2 regions of the Micromonospora parathelypteridis genome follow, and region 2 is predicted to be linked to the other one. Evidence: riboswitches for the same ligand, from Rfam matches in the RefSeq annotation. Region 2 holds a riboswitch; the other holds the start of a gene.
The links. A riboswitch is a leader RNA that binds a small molecule or an ion and turns the genes downstream of it on or off. The one in region 2 is predicted to bind thiamine pyrophosphate.
Positions count from the first base shown of each region.

Region 1: it holds a riboswitch for thiamine pyrophosphate, as region 2 does, so the genes downstream of both, thiE (thiamine phosphate synthase) here and HNR20_RS07510 (ECF transporter S component) in region 2, are expected to answer to the same signal.

Region 1 covers NZ_JACHDP010000001.1:2,423,588-2,431,068, reverse strand. The annotation lists gene HNR20_RS10625 (ThuA domain-containing protein) at 1-3,013, opposite strand, end outside; TPP riboswitch at 3,326-3,435, shown strand; gene thiE (thiamine phosphate synthase) at 3,430-4,056, shown strand; gene thiO (glycine oxidase ThiO) at 4,050-5,210, shown strand; gene thiS (sulfur carrier protein ThiS) at 5,201-5,401, shown strand; gene HNR20_RS10605 (thiazole synthase) at 5,398-6,177, shown strand; gene HNR20_RS10600 (thiamine phosphate synthase) at 6,174-6,914, shown strand; gene thiD (bifunctional hydroxymethylpyrimidine kinase/phosphomethylpyrimidine kinase) at 6,911-7,481, shown strand, end outside.
Region 2 covers NZ_JACHDP010000001.1:1,758,484-1,765,964, reverse strand. The annotation lists gene HNR20_RS07525 (hypothetical protein) at 1-98, shown strand, start outside; gene HNR20_RS07520 (energy-coupling factor transporter transmembrane component T family protein) at 308-1,108, opposite strand; gene HNR20_RS07515 (ABC transporter ATP-binding protein) at 1,105-2,535, opposite strand; gene HNR20_RS07510 (ECF transporter S component) at 2,678-3,271, opposite strand; TPP riboswitch at 3,347-3,451, opposite strand; gene HNR20_RS07505 (alpha/beta fold hydrolase) at 3,560-4,390, shown strand; gene HNR20_RS07500 (AAC(3) family N-acetyltransferase) at 4,420-5,226, shown strand; gene HNR20_RS07495 (sugar isomerase domain-containing protein) at 5,223-5,972, shown strand; gene HNR20_RS07490 (DUF6328 family protein) at 6,146-6,649, shown strand; gene HNR20_RS07485 (acyl-CoA dehydrogenase family protein) at 6,769-7,481, shown strand, end outside.

The DNA of each region.
Region 1 (7,481 bases), 670 kb from region 2:
GTCCGTCGACCGCACCCGCGCGGACCTCGATCCGACCGCCAGCGGCGGCCGAGGCGGCCCGGAACCGGATCTCGGTGATGTTGGTCAGGTCCGCAGGGGCCACCGACCACCAGTCGCCGTCCTCGATGAACCCGATGTTCTGACCACCGCCGGCGGTGTCGGCGCTGGTCTCCCGCTGCACGCCGGCGTCTCCGCCGCCGGTGCTCACCGGAGCGCGCCCGGTGGCGGTGAAGTACTCGGCCTGCTTCTGCTTCGGCTGCAGGACCTCGATCGCCCGGCCGGTGAGCGGGCTGGCACCACCGGCACCGCCCTCGTCGGTGTAGGTGGCCTCGAAGACCGCGAAGACGTTCGCCTCGGCGCCGTGCCCGGAGGCGAGCGACGTCTGGACGGTGCCGGTGCAGCCGGTGTGCTGCTCCAACGGGTGGGCGTGCTCGTCGTGACCGAGCAGCACCTGCAGCTGCACCTTGTCGCAGTCGACCTGCCCGTCCTCCGGGTCGGTCACCTTGATGGTGTAGCGGACCTGGTCACCCCAGTTGAAGAAGCCACCGTCCGGCGGGTACTCGATGGTCACCGTCGGTGCGGTGTTGCCCACGGTGATCGGCACGTTGGCCACCGCGGTACGGCCCTTCGGGTTGGTGACCGTGAGCTGGGCGGTGTAGTTGCCCGCCGTGGCGTAGGTGTGCGTCGGGTTCGCCTCGGTCGAGGTCTGCCCGTCGCCGAACGTCCAGGCGTAGGTGAGCGTGCCACCGTCCGGATCCCGGGAGCCGGCGCTGGAGAAGGTGACAGTCAGCGGCGCCGCACCCGAGGTCGGGGTGGCGGACGCCGCCGCGATCGGCGCGCGGTCACCGGCGATGTAGTCGATCCGGTAGACGCCCGAGTTGTCGTTGTTGCCGCCGAAGCCGCTGCCCCACTCGATCAGGTACAGCGCGCCGTCCGGGCCGAACTCGAAGTCCATCGGCCGGACCATGCTCATGCCGGTGAGCAACTGGTTGATGTCCACCAACGACTTGCCGTCGGCGGTCACCTGCATCGTGTACATCTTGTTCTGGTTCCACTCACCGAGCAGCGCCTTGCCGTCGTAGTACGCCGGCCACTTCCGGGTGGAGTTGAGGTCGGCGTCGTACCGGTAGACCGGGCCGCCCATCGGTGCGCCACCGCCGCCGATCTCCGGGTAACGCGCGTCACCGGCGTACCCGTAGTCGACGGTCGCCGGGACGACCGGCGGAAGGTTGGTCAGACCGGTGTTGTTGGGTGAGTTGTTCACCGGTGCGGCACAGTCGAACTTCGCCCCGCTCGGACCGGACGGGAACGTGTAGTCGTTGTACGCCTCGTTCGTCCCGGTGCAGTACGGCCAGCCGTAGTTGCCGGGGGTCACGATGTTCCACTCGACCAGGCCCCGAGGGCCCCGGGTCGGGTTGTCCGCGTTGGCGTCCGGCCCGTAGTCCGCGACGTACAACGTGTCGGTCTTCGGGTCGGTGCCGATCCGGAACGGGTTGCGGAAGCCCATCGCGTAGATCTCGGGACGGGTCTTCTCGGTGCCCGGCGCGAAGAGGTTGCCCGTCGGGACGGTGTACGTCCCGTCGTCCTCCGGGTGGATCCGGATCACCTTGCCGCGCAGGTCGTTGGAGTTGCCCGAGGTGCGCTGCGCGTCGTAGTCCTGGCGGCCCGGCCGCTCGTCGAGCGGCGAGTACGAGTTCGACTCGAACGGGTTGGTGTTGTCACCGGTGGCCAGGTAGAGGTTGCCGGCGCTGTCGAAGGCCATGCTGCCGCCCGCGTGGCAGCAGGTGTTGCGCTGGGTGTCGACCCGCAGCACCTGCTTCTCGCTGGCCAGGTCGATGGTGTCGCCGGTCACGGTGAACCGGGACAGCAGGTTGCGGGTGACGCCGTCGTTCGGCGCGTAGTACAGGTACACCCACTTGTTGGTGGCGAAGTCCGGGTCGAGCCGGATGCCGATCAGACCGTCCTCGTTGCCGGTGAAGACGTCCAGGTCGACGGCGGTGACGGTGCTGCCGGTGTCCGGCTTCACGATCTGCACGCGACCGTCGCGCTCGATGTAGAAGACCCGCCCGTCGGGCGCGATGTCCAGCTCCATCGGGTTGCTGGTGTTGCTGTCCAGCGAGACCTTCTCAAAGTTCGAGGTCTTCGTGGCCCCGCAGTCCGCCTCCACCGCACCGGCCGCGGTCTGGATGCCGCCGAGCAGGTGGGACAGGAACTCGGGCTCCGCGTACGACTCCCGGGTGTGTCCGCCTCCCGTGTACCAGGAGCGGCCGCCGTCGAAGTCCTGGCACCAGGCGGTCGGGTGGTCGGCACCCATCGCCCCTGCGCCCGGGGTGTAGCTCTTCTCGTCCAGGCTCGCCAGCACGTGCACGTCGGGCCGCGGGTTGGTCTGGAAGTTGTACCACTCGTCGAACCGGGACCAGCGGTCCGGCAGCCCGACCGTGGACGGGTGGGCGTGTTCCTCCACCTTGACCGTGGCCTGCTGGTTGGCCGGGTGGTTGGCGAAGTACGCGCCGACCAGATCGCCGTACCAGGCCCAGCTGTACTCGGTGTCCGAGGCGGCGTGGATGCCGACGTAACCGCCGCCGGCGCGTACGTAGCGCTCGAATGCCGCCTGCTGCTCGGCATTGAGGACGTCGCCGGTGGTGGAAAGCCAGATCACGGCCTTGTACTTCGCCAGGTTGGCGTCGCTGAATACGGCGCCGTCCTCGGAACTGTCCACGGTGAATCCGTTGGCGGTGCCGAGCTGTTGGATGGCGGCGATGCCGGTGGGGATGGAGTCGTGCCGGAAGCCGGCGGTCTTGGAGAAGACCAGGACGGAGTAGGGATCGACGGCTGCCTTCGCTACCTTCGGCGCCACCTGGGTGACCGGGGCGGCGGCTGGTGCCTCTCGCGGGGGAACCTGCGTGGCCGTCGGTGCCGCCTGAGCGGGCGTACCGAACAGTGTCGTCGAGGCGAGAGCTAGGGAGATGAAGGTCGCGGTGATGGGTACGCGGGCACGACGAGAACGGGACACGCCGCCTCCTGTGTCGTAGTGACAGGGCTCGCGGGAGCCGGCTCGCCGAAGACCGTCCCAGATGGAGTCGGCGGTTACACCGTGCCAGGGTGCCCCGCCGACATTTTTGTCGAATCGCTGAACAAATTAATTCGGCTGGCTCAATGTCCGGCAAGATGCCGGCGGGTAACGGTTCTGCAACGGCGGGCGACATTCCGAACAGGACCGCATGAATCGGCCCATCGATTTCGCTCGTCGCCGCGCGGTCCGGCTGGCCGGTCGCCGCCGAGACCCCGCCTTGGCAGGCCGGCGGATCTGTCGTACGGTGACACGCAAGTAACCCACGGGAGCCCGGTGTACCGGGCTGAGAGGGGGGCTGACAGCCCCCGACCGTTGAACCTGATCCGGGTAATGCCGGCGCAGGGAGGAGCGTTGCCGTGCCGTCCCTAGGGCGACTGCATCTGATCACCGACACCCGACCCGGGCGGGACCCACTCACCGTGGTCCGGGCCGCCCTCACGGCGGCCCGCGCCGACCTGGTGGTGCAGGTCCGGGTCGAGGATTCCGCCACCGACCGCGAGGCGTACGACCTGGCCCGACGGGTGCTGGCGCTCTGCGCGTCGTACGAGGCGACCTGCCTGGTCAACGACAGGTTGCACGTGGCGCTCGCGGTGGGCGCAGCCGGCGGGCACGTCGGAGCCGACGACCTGCCGGTCGCCGCAGCCCGCCGGGTGCTCGGCCCGACCGGGGTGCTGGGAGCCACCGCCCGCGCGCCGGGAACAGCGGCCGAGGCCGTCGCGGCGGGAGCCAGCTACCTGGGCGTCGGGCCGTGCCACCCCACCAGCACGAAGTCCGGCCTGCCGGATCCCATCGGGCCCGCCGGGGTACGCGCTGTCGTCGACGCCGTCGACGTGCCGGTCATCGCGATCGGGGGAGTGACCGCCGCCCGGGTGCCGGTGCTGCGGGCCGCCGGGGCGTACGGGGTGGCCGTGGTCGGTGCGGTGTCCGGTGCCGCCGACCCGGCTCGGGCGACCGCCGAGCTGATCGAGGCACTGACGTGCTGACCGGCCGGTCCCCGTCAGCGCCATCGAGCGATCGGGTCCGGCCGGACGTGGCAGTGGTGGGGGCGGGGCCGATCGGGCTGGCGATCGCCTGGCGCTGCGCCGCCCGAGGGCTGCGAGTGGTGGTGCACGATCCGGCACCCGGCTCGGGGGCCTCGGCGGTGGCCGCCGGCATGCTCGCCCCGGTCGCCGAGGCGTACTTCGGTGAGCGGCAGCTCACCGAGCTGCTGCTGGCGTCCGCCGCCCGCTGGCCGACGTTCGCCGCCGAGCTGACCGAAGCGACCGGCGCCGACATCGGCTACCGGACCGAGGGCACCCTGATGGTCGGGCTGACCGGTGACGACCTGGCCGAGGCGGGCCGGCTCTGGGCGTACCAGCAGGGGTTGGGCCTGCCGGTGACCCGGCTGCGCCCCACCGAGCTGCGCGACCGCGAGCCGGCGCTCGCCCCGCGGGTGCGCGGCGGCGCGCTCGCGCCCACCGACCACCAGGTCGACCCCCGACTGCTGCTGCCGGCGCTGCGCACGGCCGCGCAGCGAGCCGGCGCGGTGCTCGTGCCGCACGCGGTCCGGCACTTGTCCGACGTGCACGCCCGGGTCACCGTGGTCGCCGCCGGCTGCGGGGCCGCCGCACTCACCGGCCTGCCCGTGCGGCCGGTGAAAGGCCAGGTCCTCCGGCTCCGCGCGCCCGATGGCGTCGCGCCGGGCTTCCGGCACGTGATCCGGGGGTACGCCGACGGCGAGCCCGTCTACCTGGTGCCCCGAGCCGACGGCGAGGTCGTGCTCGGCGCGACGGTCGAGGAACGGTCGGACACCACGGTCACCGTCGGAGCCGTGCAACGCCTGCTCCGCGCCGGCGTCGACCTGCTGCCCGAGCTGGCCGAGTACGACCTGGTCGAGGCGACCGCCGGGCTACGCCCCGGCACCCCGGACAACGCACCGATCCTCGGACCGCTGCCCGGCCGGCCGGACGTGCTGGCCGCTACCGGGCACCACCGACACGGCATCGTGCTCACCCCGATCACCGCCGACCTGATCGCCGACCTGGTGCTCACCGGCGTACCCGACCCGCTGCTCGCGTCCTTCCCGCCGGACCGGTTCGTCGGCGCGGCGGACGGCGGCGGACCTGAACCGACGATGGAGGGGGACCGGTGGAGTTGACGGTGAACGGGGCCGGGCGCAGCGTGCCCGGCGGCGCGTCGGTGGCGGACCTGGTCCGCGACGTCGTGCCTCAGCAGCGTGGGGTGGCGGTCGCGGTCAACGGCGAGGTGGTGCCCCGGACCGGCTGGGCGACCACCGCGCTGCGCGACGGTGACCGGGTCGAGGTGCTCACCGCGGCGCAGGGCGGGTGAGCGGCGTGCCATTCGAGCTGGGTGGGGAGACGTTCACCTCGCGGCTGATCCTCGGCACTGGTGGCGCCGCGAACCTGCACGTGCTGGAGCAGGCGATCCGGGCGTCCGGCACCGAGCTGGTCACCCTGGCGCTGCGCCGGGTGGGCACAGCGCCGGGCTCCTCCGGCGGGCTGCTGGACCTGCTGGACCGCTGCGGGGTACGGCTCCTGCCGAACACGGCCGGCTGCCACACCGCGACCGAGGCGGTGAAGGTGGCCCGACTGGCCCGGGACGCGTTCGACACCGACTGGGTCAAGCTGGAGGTGATCGGCGACGAGCGGACGCTGCTGCCCGACGGGGTGGAGCTGCTCCGCGCCGCCGAGGAGTTGGTCGCCGATGGTTTCACCGTGCTGCCGTACACCAGCGACGACCCGGTGCTCGCCCGCCGGCTCGCCGACGTGGGCTGTGCCGCGGTGATGCCGGCCGGCTCGCCGATCGGGTCGGGGCTCGGCATCGGCAACCCGCACCACATCCGGCTCATCCGTCAGGGCGTCGACGTGCCGGTGATCCTCGACGCCGGCATCGGTACCGCGTCCGACGCAGCCCTGGCCATGGAGTTGGGCTGCGACGCGGTGCTGCTGGCCAGCGCGGTCACCCGGGCCGCCGAGCCGGTGGCGATGGCCACCGCGATGCGGTACGCGGTGGAGGCCGGCCGCCTGGCGGCCGGCGCCGGCCGGATCGCCCGCCGTTTCCATGCTCTCCCCTCCACCTCAGACGAGGGAAGACCCGACCTGTGACCCCGCCGTCCGGTGTTGTCGTGTTGACCGATCGGCTCGTCGCGCGGAAAGCGCTCGACCGGGTCGTGGCGGGGGCGGTGGCCGGGAGAGTGCGCTGGGTGGTGCTGCGGGAGAAGGACCTGCCCCGTGCCGAGCGCGCCGCCATCGCCGCCGACCTGCGCGCGATCCTCGCCGAGGTCGACGGCACCCTCATCGTGGCCGGCCCCGACCCGCTCGACGGCGAGGCCGTCCACCTGCCGGCCGCCGGCCCGTACCCGCCACCGACCCACCGGCTCGTCGGCCGCTCCTGCCACAACCACGCCGAACTGGACCGACTGACCACCGAGCACTACGCCATCGTCTCCCCGGTCCACCCCACCCAGACAAAACCCGGCTACGGCCCACCCCTAGGACCGAACGGTCTGCGAAAGCTGGTCGACGCCAGTCCCGTGCCACTGCTGGCCCTGGGCGGAGTGGAAACCCCACAACAGGTAACCGCCTGCGTCCAAGCAGGAGCCGTAGGAGTAGCCGTCCTGGGCGCACTAATGCGAGCCGAAGACCCCTGTGCGGCAGCGGCCAGCCTCACCAGCGCCTATGTCGAGGCGGTCACCCCTGAGCTTCTCAAAGCCGGCGCGAAGGCACCCAGGTCTCCACGACGGGGGCTGCGGCCGACCGTGCCCACGCAGGGATCAAGCCTGACCGCCCGGAGTGGGCACGGTCGGCCGCAGCCCCAAACCGCAACCAAAGAGGCAACATGACCCCGAGCACACTGCTGACCATCGCCGGCTCAGACTCCGGCGGCGGCGCCGGCATCCAGGCGGATCTCAAGGTCTTCGCCGCGCTGGGCGCGTACGGCACCAGCGTCCTCACGGCGGTCACCGCCCAGAACACCCGGGGTGTCGACGCCGTTCTGCCTCTGCCGCCGCGCACCGTCACCGAGCAACTCGAGAGCGTCCTCGACGACTTCACCATCGGCGCGGTCAAGACGGGGATGCTCGGCACCCCGGCGGTCGCCGACGTGGTGGCCGAGGCCGCACGGGACGGCCGGCTGCCCCAGCTCGTCGTCGACCCGGTGCTGGTCGCCACGAGTGGTCACCGGCTCGGCGTGGTGGGCGCGGTGGAGAGGCTGCTCCCGTACGCCAGGGTGGCGACACCGAACTGCGCGGAGGCCGCAGCCATCACCGGGCGCCCGGTGGACGACGTGGCCGGGATGGTCGCGGCCGCCGAGGCCCTCGCGGCCGGCGGCTCGGAATACGTGGTGGTCACGGGCGGCGACCTGGACGGGAGCGAGGCGGTCGACGTGCTGCACGGCGGCGGCGTCACCA
Region 2 (7,481 bases):
CGAAGGCCGGACCGCCGCAGGCCGGCGGAGGCCGCTCCGGCGGCGGCAAGAGCCAGCGAGCGGGTCAACCGCGCCGCTACGCCTTCCGCCGCAGCTGAGCCACCCAACCCGACCCCGCCCGGCCCTCGCCCTGCCCGCCCCACCGATCTTGCAGCGCCGGTGTCCGATGTTCGGACCTGGGCATGATCGACTCCATGTCGCCGATGTGGCGGCATCCCGCCTCGCGGATACCGCAAGGTCGGCGACATGGAGTGGATCACCTCCGGACGCCCACCGCGCGGGGCCGGGTGGCGGCGGGGCCGGGCGCTTAGCCGATCAGAGGGCGGAAGGTGCCTAGGAGAACGCTTGTCGTCAGGGCGGCGCCGGCCAGTACGACCGCCCCGGTGATGAGGAGGGTGTCGGCGCGGGTGAAGCGTTGGCGGCGGGCGACGGTTCGGGGCGTACCGGCGTCGAAGCCGCGCGCGTCCATCGCGACGGCGAGGCGGGTGCCCCGGCGGATCGCCCCGACGAGCAGCGCGAACGCGGTGGAGGCGAACAGTCGCAGCTTCGCCACCGGGTTGCGTCCCGCGTCGACGCCCCGCGCGCGTCGGGCCATGCTGATCATCTGCCACTCCTGACCGAGCAGCGGCACCAGTCGGAACGCGGCCAACGCGCCGATGGCGAATCGGGCCGGTGCCTTCGCGTTCTGGATCAGCGCGTCGGCCAGGTCGGTGGGGTCGGTGGTCGCAAAGACGATCACACCGGGCAGGGCCACCGCGAAGACCCGCAGCACCAGGCCGAGCGCGGTGAGCAGCACGCCGGTGCTCACCAGCACCGGTCCGACGTCCAGGAGTACCCGGCCGGACCGGTCGGCCGCGAAGAGCACCAGGGTGACCAGGATGCCGGCCGCGCTGAGCAGCAGTGGCAGGGCCCGCCGGGCCAGTACCCGGTAGCCGATGCCGAACAGGGGCAGCACGGCGAGTTCGATCGCGATGGCGATCGCCGGCGCCACCGGGTCCAGAGTGGCCAGCAGGGTGAACGAGAAGACCAGCGCGGCGGCCACCTTCGCCACCGGGTTGCGGCGGGCCAACGGCGCGCCGGGCGCCGCGACCGGCTCAATGTTGATCATCGGTCGCCGTCGCCAGCTCGGTGGAGGGTGACGGTGCGGTCGGCGAGCGCGGCGACGAAGTCCGCGTCGTGGGTGACCGCGACCACGCCGTGCCCGGCGTCGCGCAGGTCGGCGAAGAGGTCGACCAGTTCCTGCCACGTCCGCCGGTCCTGGCCGAAGGTGGGTTCGTCGCAGATCAGCAGGCGGGGCGCGGTGGCCAGGGCGGTCGCCACGCTCAGCCGCCGCGCCTCCCCACCGGAGAGGGTGTACGGGTTGGCGGCGGCGAGCCGAGCCAGGCGCAGCCGTTCCAGCAGCCCGGCCACGGTCTCCTTGACGGCCGCCTCGGGCTGACCGGTCCGGCGCGGGCCCAGCGCCAGCTCGTCGAAGACGGTGCTGGTGACGAACTGGTGCTCCGGATCCTGGAAGACCGACCCGATCCGCCGGGCCAGCGCGGGGGCCCGCCAGCGGTGCGGGGGAGTGCGGTGGTCCGCGCCGGCCAGCTCGGCGGATGCGGTGACCCGCCCGGTGCCCGGCCGGAGCAACCCGCCGAGCAGCAACGCCAGGGTGGACTTGCCGGCGCCGTTGGGTCCGCGTACGGCGAGTGCCTCGCCGGCGCGTACCGCCAGGTCGGTGGAGCCCAGCCGGGGCGGCAGGCCGAGCCGGTCGGCGGTGAGCAGGAGGTCCCCGGGCGCGGCGGTTGCCGGCCGGGGCGTGATGGGGTGACCGGGCACCCACACCCCCTCGGCGGCCAGGGCGGCACCGTGCGCGGCGAAGACCGCCTCGGGGGTGCCGTCCGCGCGGACCCCGCCGCCGGGTTCCAGGACGACCACCCGGTCGACCAGCGGTAGTGCCTCGGCGACCCGGTGCTCGACCAGGATCAGCGTGGTGTCGGCGTCCAGCGCGCCGGCCACCGCCTGTCGGACCAGGTCGGCCCCGGCCGGATCGAGGTTGGCGGTTGGTTCGTCGAGCAGCAGCAACTCGGGGCGCAGGGCCAGCGCGCTGGCCAGGGCGAGGCGTTGCTGTTCGCCGCCGGAGAGCGCGGCGGTGTTGCGGTCGCGGGGGTACGGGAAGCCGACCCGGTGCAGCGCCTCGTCCACGCGGGGCCAGATCTCGTCGGTCGGTACCCCGCGGTTCTCCAGCCCGAACGCGACGTCGTCGCCGCAGCGCGCCATCACCAGTTGGGTCTCCGGGTCCTGGAAGACGATGCCGACCCGTTCCCGTCCCTTGCGCGGGTCGAGCCCGTCGATCTCGACGACGCCCTCCTGCTCGCCGGAGTCCTCGGGCAGCAGCCCGGCCAGGGCGCTGAGCAGGGTGCTCTTGCCGGCCCCGGAAGGCCCGAGCAGCAGGACCCGCTCCCCAGCCTCGACCCGCAGGTCAACGCCCCGCACAGCCCAGGCGCGCCGCCCAGCGTGCCGCCACCCGAACCCCCGCAGCGAAACCTCGCCCACCAAACCCACCCCCTCCCGGCCCCCGCACCCCCGCCGCCCCGCGCCCCGCGTCCCGCGTCTCACCTGTTGATCAAGAGGTTCGCGTCAGAAAATCGCGGTTCGTTGACGCAAACCTCTTGATCAACGCAGTCGACAGCGGTGGTCAGATGAGCGCGCGGTCCTGGGCTACCGGGAAGCGGTCCAGGACTCCCGTGTTGGCCAGGGCCCTGGTCAGCAGCCAGCCGCCGGCGCCGGCGATCACGGTGGCGCTGACGATGGTGAGCAGCGCGTACGGGATGCGGTAGTCGGCCAGCGCGTAGTCGACGTTCCAGACGAAGAAGTCGAAGAGCGCGGCGCTGAGGCCGGTCAGCGCGCCGGCCAGCATCGCGGTCGGCAGGCGGAACGACCGGTACCGGAAGGCGGCGAACGCCAACTCGGCGCCGATGCCCTGCACGATGCCCTGCGGGATGACCGTGCCGGCCCACTGGCTGCCCAGCAGCGCGGACAGGACGGCGGCCACCGTCTCGCAGTAGAGCGCGGCGCCGGGCTTGCGGATGACCAGACCGCCGATCACGGCCGGCATCAGCCAGACGCCGTAGAGCAGCGTCTGCGCCGGCGGGAAGAAGGCGAACGCGCCCTCGGTGGCGCTCCAGACCAGGCCCCACGCCCAGAAGATGACGCCGAAGGCGACCGCGATCACCGAGGCGACCACGATGTCGATGGTCCGCCAGCGGCTGGTGTCGGTGGTGGAATTCATGTGTTGCTCCCAGTTCTGACTGCGAACCAGGAGAAGACGCACGCCGCGCGTCCGGTGGCACCGGACGGCGGCGCGGCTGGAGGTCGACCGAACTCCCTGCGCTGGCATTACCCAGATCAGGTTCGAGGGTCTGCGGGCGTGCCCGCACTCTCAGCGCTGTGCGCTCCCCTGTCGGATGTGAAGTTGTCTCGCTGACGCTAACACCGAACAGGGCCGTCAGCCCAGCAGGGCATCCGCCTGACCTGCGGGGAGCGACCGACTCGCCGTCGGCTGGGTACGCTTCCGATCATGCGGGTCGACGCGCGAGGTTTCACGTTCGAGGTAACCGCCGGCGGACCGCCGGACGGCGTACCCGCCCTGCTGCTGCACGGTTTCCCGCAGCACAGCGGCGAATGGGACGACGTCGTGCCGACGCTGCACGCGGCCGGGCTGCGCACGTACGCGCTGGACCAGCGCGGCTACTCGCCGGACGCCCGACCCGCCCGGGTGGCCGACTACCGGATCCCCGAGCTGGTCGCCGACGTGGTGGCGGTGCTCGACGCCCTCGGGCTGGACGCTGTCCACCTGGTCGGCCACGACTGGGGAGCGATCGTGGCGTGGGCGGTCGCCGCCGGGCACCCGGATCGGGTCCGCACGCTGACCGCGGTGTCCGTGCCACATCCGGCGGCGATGGCGCAGGCCCTGGCCACCGACAGCCAGCAGAAGGCCCGCTCGTCGTACATCGCGCTGTTCCGCAAGCCGGACAAGGCCGAGAAGGTGCTGCTGGCGTGGCACGCGACCGCGTTGCGCAAGCTGCTCGGCGGGGTGGGCGACGCGCGCCGGGTGGACCGCTACGCCGACCCGATGCGCGAGCCGGGGGTGCTCACCGCCGCGCTGAACTGGTACCGGGCGATGTCCCGCGCCGACCTGGCCGGCGTCGGCCCGGTCGCGGTGCCCACCACGTACGTCTGGAGTGACCGGGACGTCGCCATCGGCCGGACCGCCGCCGAGGCGTGCGCGGCCAACGTCATCGGTGAATACCGCTTCGTGCAGCTGCCCGGGGTGAGTCACTGGATCCCGGACACGGCGCCAGGCCCGCTCGCCGAGGCGATCCTGGCCCGAGCCGGCAAGACGGCCTGAACCGTGCGGGTCAGCGAGGGAGGGCCATCGTGACGACGGACGCCAGCGGGCCGGGCACTCGGCGCTCGATCGCCGCGCAACTGCGCGTGCTGGGCGTACGCCCCGGCGCGACGCTGCTGGTGCACGCCGCGCTGCGTCCGCTGGGATTCGTCTGCGGCGGGCCGCACGCGGTGGTGCTCGCCCTGCGCGACGCGCTCGGTCCCGACGGCACGATCGTGGTGCCCACCCACACGCCGGACAACAGCGACCCCGCGGGATGGAGCAGACCGCCGGTGCCGGCGGACTGGTGGCCGCTGATCCGCGCCGAGATGCCGGGCTTCGACCCGGCGGTCACGCCGAGCCGGTTCATGGGTGTGCTCGCCGAGACGGTTCGCGGCTGGCCCGGCGCGATGCGCAGTTCGCATCCGCACGTGTCGTTCGCCGCGCTCGGGCCGGCCGCCGAGCAGGTGGTGGCCGGGCACACCCTCGGCGACATGCTCGGCGAGGGCTCGCCGCTGGCCCGGCTCTACGACCTGGACGCCGACGTGTTGCTGCTGGGCGTGGACCACTCCAAGAGCACCTCGCTGCACCTGGCCGAGTACCGCAGCCCGGGCGCACCCCGCGAGCAGGTGGGCGCCGCCGCGCGTACCGGCGACGGTGGTCGCGAATGGGTGTGGTGGCAGGACGTACGGCTCGACTCGGACGACTTCGACGCGTTGGGCAGGGACCTGGAGGCCACCGGGGCGGTTCGCACCGGACCGGTCGGCGACGGGACCGGCAGGTTGATGCGCCAGCGGGCGGCGGTCGACTTCGCGGTGCGCTGGCTGGCCCGCAATCGGACGACGGAGGACGCATGACGCTGAGTGCCGAGGACTATCTGGCCGTGGTGACCGAGACGATCGGCCAGGTGGCCGCCAGTCAGCGGGAGGCGGTGGGGCGGGCCGCCGACCTGATCGCCGAGGCTGTACGCGCCGACGGCGTGGTGCACGCGTTCGGCACCGGGCATTCGGAGGCCCTCGCGATGGAGATCGCCGGACGGGCGGGCGGTCTGGTGCCGACCAACCGGATCGCGCTGCGCGACCTGGTGCTGATTGGTGGCGAACCGGCCGAGCAGCTCGGTCCGATGTTGGAACGGGATCCGGAGGTCGCGCACCGCCTCTACGAGCTGGCCCCGGTGCGGCCCACCGACGTCTTCGTGCTGGCCTCGAACTCCGGGGTCAACGGCGCGATGGTGGAGTTCGCCATGCTGGTGAAGGAACGCGGCCACGCTCTGGTGGCGATCACCTCCGCGCAGCACTCCGGCCGGATGACCTCCCGCCACCCGTCCGGGCGCAAGTTGGGCGACCTCGCCGACGTGGTGCTCGACAACGGTGCGCCGTACGGGGACGCGACGCTGCCGCTTCCCGGCGGTGGCGCGGTCGGCGCGGTCTCTTCGATCACCGCCGCGCTGCTGGCGCAGCAGATCACCGTGGAGGTGGTGGCGCGGTTGCTGGCGGCGGGGGAGCGGCCGCCGGTCTACCTGTCGGCGAACATCCCGGACGGTGACGCCCACAACACGGCTCTGGAGGCCCGGTACGCGGGCCGGATCCGACGCGGGTCCTGACGCTGTCGCGGGCGTTCCCGGTCGCCCGGTATCGACTCGCGCGCCAGGCCGAAATGCGAACTCACGATGAACGGACGGTGTCGTGAACTTGTTTCGCGCTCGGCCGGGTGGGGCATTGGCGTTGCTGCCGGCGGGCGGGACCGCCGGCAGTAGCGTCGCACCGGAGGTAGCGCGTGTCCAAGGAGACCGAGAAGCAGCGTTGGCAGCGCAATTTCGCTGACCTGTTGCAGGAGTTACGGGTCGCACAGACCGGCGTGCAGATTCTCTTCGCCTTCCTGCTCACCCTGCCGTTCAGCAACGGATTCACCCAGACCAGCGAGTTCCAGCGGGACGTCTACATCGTCGCGCTGCTCGCCGCGGCGGCCGCCACCGCAATGATCATCTCGCCGGTGGCGTTCCACCGGGCGCTGTTCCGGCAGGGGCGCAAGCCGGAGCTGGTGCGGTTCGCCCACCGGATGGCCAGCGGTGGCCTCGCCTTCATGCTGATCGCGATGGTCAGCGCGGTGCTGCTGATCACCGACTTCGTGCTGGACCGGCCGATCGCCTTCGTGCTCAGCGCGCTGACCGGGCTCTGGTTCCTCATGTTCTGGGTTGCCCTGCCGTTCGCCCGGCGCAACTGGGGTGAGGACGACATCGACGACGAGGACGACGACCCGGACGAGATCGCCGGCCGCTGAGCGGGGCGAGCGGGCCGAAGCAGATCTTCACGCAACGCTACCCCTGGGTAACACCCGGGGGTAGCGTGGCGTTGAGGGCGCATACCAACGCAGCCGCACCAAGGTTCGAGGGGGCAGCCGTGACCACGACGCAGGACGGCCGACAAGCACCGGACGGCCCCGATTCCGACGCCACCCCCGACACCGCCGGCGCTGCGGCGCCGTTGCCCGCGGAGGCCGGGCACGTCTCGGAAAAGGAGGCGCGGCGGGTCGCCGAGGCCGCCCGCGAGTCCACCTGGGACCGGCCCAGCTTCGGCAAGGAGCTGTTCCTCGGCCGGTTCCGGCTCGACCTGATCGACCCGTGGCCGCAGTCCGACCCGGACGATGTGGCCCGCGCCGAGGAGTTCCTTGGTCGGTTCCGCGCCTTCCTCGACTCCGAGGTGGACGGCGCCGCCATCGAACGCGATGCGTCCATCCCCGACTCGGTCTTCCACGGCCTCGCCGACCTCGGTGCGTTCGGCATGAAGATCGACCGGAAGTACGGCGGGCTCGGGCTGAGCAACCTGCACTACTGCCGGGCGCTGATGCTGGCCGGTTCGGTCAGCCCGGCCATCGGCGCGCTGCTCTCTGCGCACCAGTCGATCGGGGTGCCGCAGCCGCTGAAGATGTTCGGCACCGCCGAGCAGAAGCAGAGCTTCCTGCCCCGACTCGCCGCCGGCGAGGTGTCCGCGTTCCTGCTCACCGAGCCGGACGTCGGCTCCGACCCGGCCCGGCTGGCCACCATCGCCGAGCCGACCGAGGACGGCACCGGTTACCGGCTCAACGGGGTGAAGCTCTGGGCCACCAACGGCAT